2 regions of the Bacillus sp. JZ39 genome follow, and region 2 is predicted to be linked to the other one. Evidence: predicted binding sites of a transcription regulator. Region 2 holds the regulator's gene; the other holds the start of a gene.
What was found. The regulator LexA, encoded in region 2, represses DNA repair genes until DNA is damaged. The targets are predictions, from matches to a motif close to CGAACATATGTTCG.
Positions count from the first base shown of each region.

Region 1: dinB (damage-inducible protein DinB) is a predicted target of LexA. The motif match lies at 1,296-1,309, and genes of this name have one in related genera.

Region 1 covers NZ_CP096389.1:582,601-585,810, forward strand. Annotated here, with positions in the region: gene M1D65_RS03035 (amino acid permease) at 1-564, opposite strand, end outside; gene dinB (damage-inducible protein DinB) at 736-1,254, opposite strand; gene M1D65_RS03045 (MarR family transcriptional regulator) at 1,423-1,881, shown strand; gene M1D65_RS03050 (MMPL family transporter) at 1,878-3,210, shown strand, end outside.
Region 2 covers NZ_CP096389.1:1,885,822-1,889,031, reverse strand. Annotated here, with positions in the region: gene M1D65_RS09565 (DUF896 domain-containing protein) at 61-294, opposite strand; gene M1D65_RS09560 (YneB family resolvase-like protein) at 358-1,011, opposite strand; gene yneA (cell division suppressor protein YneA) at 1,030-1,347, opposite strand; gene lexA (transcriptional repressor LexA) at 1,497-2,114, shown strand; gene fosB (metallothiol transferase FosB) at 2,653-3,087, opposite strand.

The DNA of each region.
Region 1 (3,210 bases), 1.3 Mb from region 2:
TCCTGAGCTTGTGGAAAAGCCTTTGAAAATCATCACAAGGCCAATGACGATTAACGCCAAAATGGCAATGACTTTAATCAAAGCAAACCAAAATTCTAATTCTCCAAACAGCTTGACTGTCGCCAGGTTCATAATCAGTAAAATAATTAGAGCGATTAAGCCAGGCACCCATTGCGGCACACCCGGGAGCCAATATTGAGTGTAGAGCCCGACTGCTGTCAGATCAGCCATCGCAATGGAAATCCAGCAGAACCAATATGTCCAGCCGGTGATAAATGCTGCCATATCGCCTAGGTAGTCTTGTACAAAATCCACAAAAGAGTGATAGTTCAAGTTTGATAACAGCAGTTCACCCAGCGATCTCATAATTAAAAAGCAAATGATCCCTGTGATCATATAAGCAAATAAAATCGAAGGTCCGGCAAAATGAATCGATTTGCCCGAGCCGAGAAATAAGCCTGTCCCAATGGCTCCGCCGATGGCGATGAGCTGGATATGCCTGTTTTTCAAGCCTCTCTGCAACGTTTGCTGATTTATATTGTCTTTCGTCATGTCGTCTGTCACTTTATGTGTTCCTCCATTGAAAATTGTTTATTGAGTCAGCAATCTATTTTTAATGATTATTATAACACTAAAATTTCTATCTTTTTTACTAAAAAAGGATTGATGAAAAGAATTTTAATGTGATTTGGACTATTTCCCGAAAAAAGCGGCTCCATTTAGGGAGCCGCTTTTTTATGCTTTTTCAGTTTTTTTCATAAACAGGTAGAGCCCGTAATCTGTCGGTGCGGATGCGTAGCCTGCCTGCCGCAGCATTGCTGTGATATTGCCGCGGTGGTATGTCCCGTGGTTGACAACGTGGGGAAGCAGTTCGGAAACAGTTGTTTTCATGATTCCGCTTGAGGGATTTTGAATCTGGAGTGGCTTATTGAGCTGTTCTTTTTGCTGTAAAAATAGTATATAGCGCTCGGATAACCTCAGAAAAAGGTCTTCCATTTCCTCTATTTCTTTAGCCTCTGTCTGTTCTTTAAGCTGTTCAGCTAAAGCCAAAGCATCGCTCAAGTTATTGCCGGAAAACACTTCAATCCAGCCGAGATCAGAAAGATAAACATGAGACAATACATGGGATATTGACGGAAACACGCTTTGAATTTCTTGATGGTATACCTCTTTTGGAAGCTCTTTTAATCGGTTGAATATTTGTTGATTGGCCCAGACGTTATATTCATACAATTTGAATGCCAAATCTGACATGTTAAAATTCCCCCTTTCGTGTGTATAGCTTCCATTATACACGAACGTGCGTTCTTATGTAGAGTGCTCGTGAATAAAATTTGTTGACATATATAGTTTAGGGGAATAAACTAATTGACATTGAACATAAAGTTTAGCGGGGTAAACTATAATGAGGAGGGGAAGATATTGAATGAACAAAAGCTATGTCAGGCGATAAACCTGTTTGTGGAAGTCCTGCTTGAAGGGACAGAATTTGTGCATCGTGAAATCAATCAGGATGTCTTCAAGCATATCTCAAGGGAACAGGCAGACCTGTTGAAAATTTTAAAAGTCAAGGGCCCAACATCTCCCGGCAGCCTGGCCATGTACCAAAATGTACATAAGAGCGCGATCTCTAACAGACTGAAAAAGCTGCTCGAAAAGGGATTGGTTCAATGGGGCGACTGTCCGGAAAAAAGTGATAGGCGCTCTAAGCTTATTAACATTACACCCAGTGGTGAACACATACTAGAAGAATTAGATTCTGCCATCTTTAACGCGCTCAAACCGCTGATCGATGATATAGATGAGGAACACTTACATTCCATCATCGAGATATTCACCATTTTAAAAAGCAAATTTAAAGGAGGAGATTCTGCCGAATGAGAGCAATCATCAAATTCAAGTGGGCAATTGCAGCCATAGTATTAGCACTTACCGTCGTTTTGAGTTTGTTTTCTCCGAACTTAACGGAGCTGGCCAATCAAAAGGGGCAGGCCCAGCTTCCCGCTGATGCCGTTTCAGAAAGAGCAAACGCCATTTTAAAACAAGCGGGAGAAGACAATAATTCGATCAGTGTCGTCTTTACATTAGACCATGCTCTAAAGAAAGAAACAGAGAATCAGCTTCGGATAATGATCGATAAAATTAAAAAGATCGACGGTGTAGAAGAGGTAACATCTCCTCTGTCAGCGGAAAAAGAAGTCAAAGACCAGTTGATGTCGAAAGACAAGAAAACCGTTCTCATGCCTGTCACGATTACAGGTTCTGATAAAAAGGCGGAAAAAATTGCGGACGAGATTTATCAAATCGTTCCTGATGATTTGACCGCATATATTACAGGAGCTTCCCTTATCAACCAGGATTTCGCTCACAGCTCAGAGGAAGGGCTTAAGAAAACGGAAGTGATTACAGTCTGCCTGATCATCGGTTTACTGTTGATCGTGTTCCGATCTGTTGTGACGCCTTTTATCCCGATTGTGGTTGTCGGTTTTTCTTATCTGATCAGTCAATCCATACTGGGCATCCTTGTATACAATGTTGATTTTCCAATCTCGACGTTTACGCAAACCTTCTTAGTCGCGATCCTGTTCGGCATTGGAACAGATTACTGCATACTGCTTCTTACACGATTCCGTGAAGAATTGGCAAACGGGCATGATAAAAAAGAAGCGGCGCTTATCGCTTACCGCACAGGGGGAAAAACCTTATTTATCAGCGGATTCGCGGTATTAATCGGATTTTCCGCCTTAGGATTTGCGAAGTTTGCGATTTTCCAATCCGCAGTAGGGGTAGCAGTCGGTGTGGGAATTTTAATGATCATCCTCTACACACTGCTGCCATTATTTATGGTGACGCTGGGTGAAAAATTATTCTGGCCTTCTAAGAAAGTGCTGTCACATAGTGATAACAAACTATGGGCGTTTCTCGGCAGACACTCCGTTGCGCGTCCGTTTCTGTTCATTGTCATCACGGTGGTGATTACGCTTCCGTTCATCTTGACCTATGATGACCAGATTTCATTCGACTCAACTGCGGAAATCAGCAGCGATTATAAATCTATAAAAGCTCTCGAGGCCATTAAGGATGGATTCGGGGAAGGAAAAGCGTTCCCGATCAATGTTGTCGTAAAAGGAGACAAAGATCTTACAACAGCTGATACAATCCCTTATCTAGGAAATATCAGCAAAGCGATCGAGAAAGTTGATCATGTTG
Region 2 (3,210 bases):
AAGAGTTTTGATTATAGTATATGCAAAAGAGGAATACGATATTGCCGTATTCCTCTTATATTAGTGAAGTTTGTTATTTCTTTTTTCTCTTTTTAGCTTTTCTGGTGTTACATCATTGCCTTCTGGGTCAATGATTTTCACGCTTTTTAACGTGTTCTTCATAGAAGAACGAAAACCTTTCAAGTACTCTTGACGGAGCTTTTGCTGTTCGGCTTTTTCTTCTTCTGTAATAACGCCAGCTTTAGCTTTGGCAGCAAGTTCATTAATTCTGGCAATTTTCGCGTTTGAAATCATGTTAAACTCCTTTATTGCATTTTGTCTATATAGTACTAGATCAAAAAAAGTTTTACAACTGATTCACTCTGCTGTCTCTTCATTCTCTATGTATTCCTGAAAACGCCGGTGAACGGTTGCTTTAGAGACATCATAGCCAAACCCTCTTAGGGTAGCCGCGATTTCAGCAAACGTCAGTTTATTCGCTCTCAGGCGGACGATCTCTGAGATTGGCACCTCTATTTTTTCTTTTCCACTGTTCCCATGTTGGTTTTTTAAGTTTTTTTGCGGTTTAAAACCGTTTTTTACTGCACGTTTCATTCCCCGTCTGATTTTCATGTTGTGAATCTTTCGCTGATACTCTTCCACAATGCTGACGATTTCCAAGACCATTGAGTCAGCCTCCGATAACTCCAGTTCACCTCTATGAGCCGTTGTATAGACTTTCACACCTTCTCTATAAATACAATGGAGCAGTGCGATTTTTGCGTTTCCCCGTCCGAGCCTTGTCTCATCCTGAACCAAAATGACATCAATATCAGCGTTCTTAATCTCATCAAGCAGCTCAAATACACCATCCCGATCCATTTCATATCCGCTGGCTTTTTCTGAAATCACTTTGACCACTTCCATGCCGTTCTCCGCTGCAATGGCCGTAAGCTCCTCCTCCTGCCGTTTTAATGACGTTTCCTGCTGTTCTTTATTTGTGCTTACACGGGCATAAATGAGTGCTTTCATTTTATCTCTCTTTCCTCTCTATCTTACAGTTGCTAATTCATATGCATCCTGATGCTTCTTTTTCAATGGGATCACTAACTCATCACCCGGCTGGATATCAGAGGTTTGAAGTTGATTTTTATCAGCTACCCATTCAATAAAATCATTTTTGTTTATCTTTTTTGTATCGGCTACCTGATCAGCAATTGACCAGAGTGTGTCGCCTTGCTGGACTTCTATTTTAACATACTGATTAAGCTCTTGGTCGCTGCTTGTATATGACAGCATAAGGATAACCGCGCTCAAAATCACTGTGAACAGACCGACAAAAATAATAGATTCTTTACTCATGATCATAACCTCCAACAGGAATGTTTGTTCGCATTTTTATAATTTCAGTATATACGAACAAACGTTTCTGTCAATTGTTTTTTCGAACCTATGTTTGTACTGTAAGGAAAATCATGCTATAATCTTCTTAAAATCGACGTTTTGAGGTGCGAAAAATGACGAAGCTATCAAAAAGGCAACTTGATATCCTCCGTTTTATTAAAGCAGAGGTTAAATCAAAAGGATATCCGCCTTCCGTGAGAGAGATCGGAGAGGCTGTCGGGCTTGCGTCCAGCTCTACTGTCCACGGCCATTTGGCCCGCTTGGAAACAAAAGGGCTGATCAGACGGGATCCGACAAAACCAAGAGCAATAGAAATTCTTGATGAAGAAGTAGACATTCCGCAAAGCCAGGTCGTTAATGTACCAGTCATCGGTAAAGTCACGGCGGGATCTCCTATTACTGCAGTAGAAAATATTGAAGAATATTTTCCGCTCCCTGACCGCATGGTTCCTCCAGACGAGCATGTATTTATGCTGGAGATTATGGGAGACAGTATGATAGATGCTGGTATTCTCGATAAGGACTATGTCATCGTTAAACAGCAAAACACAGCGAACAATGGGGAAATTGTAGTTGCGATGACAGAAGATGATGAAGCAACTGTAAAACGATTCTATAAAGAGGATACACACATTCGCTTGCAGCCTGAGAACCCAACGATGGAACCTATCATTTTGCAGAATGTCAGCATTCTAGGGAAAGTGATTGGCGTGTTCAGAACCGTCCATTAATCTATTGATCTATCAGATGCATGAAATAACCCCCTTTTCCTTTACGGAGAGGGGGTTTGTTGTTCAAAAAAAGCAGGCTCGCCCTGACTTTTGGGTGCGAGCCTGAATAGGAGGAAAAAGAACATCATGTTTACACCATAATTATCCACCAAACAATTGTTGAAGTCAAGAAATTTTCTTTCCTTCAGGAAACTTTTGTTCAAAATATGTACGTTTAGAATATTAGACGCTATCTTCTTAAAAACGTTTCATTTTTTAGGTCGTGGAAGGATGCGGTTTTATATTTATTAAAGGGCGAGGCAATTGATATAACTGAAAATTTAGTACATAGTTTAGGTAGTTCAACACTCTGTTAAAACAGCTTGCTTTCTTCATATAAAATGTAATATGTATTTCAATTTCACCTGCACCCAATCACTTGTGCAGTTCAAAAGATATGGCATCGTTGAACTAATCGGGTAGAAACCTTCCCCAAACATAAAGTCTCCACCAACACCCTTCTTTAAATTTAACCTTATATGAAATATGGTGTGTGATATCAAAAGGCCGTTTCATCATAAAAGTGCATATGGTTTTTTTCTTGTTTGTAATATCGAAGCCTGTCTAGAAGGGTTCCGGTATGAAATTCAAATTTGTGGCCGTCAGGGTCGGTAAAATAAATTGATTTTCGATCGCGTTCATCTCGTTCTCTGCCAGGCAGAATATTGACATGAAGTCTTTTTAATTTAGCTGATACCTCCTCAAATTCATGATCTTCAATTGTAAAAGCAATATGGGTATAAGAAAGCTTAATGTCATTTCTCGGGATGTCTGGTTCTTCATTAAGCGCTAGCCAGATGCCGTTCATGTCAAAATATGCAGTTGTTCTTCCCTTTACCAAAAGCTTTGCATCAAACACTTTTTGATAAAAATCAATCGATGTATCCAAATGCGAAACTGAAAATAACAAGTGATTGATTCCTTTTATCTCCACAAATCATTCCCCCCTTGAAAGCTGATCATCCACATATACGTCTTTTTTCATAAGAAAGTTTCATACTGCTGAAAAAAAATACCAGTGTAAACAAAAACGGACTGTTTAAAATAGTAACATGAC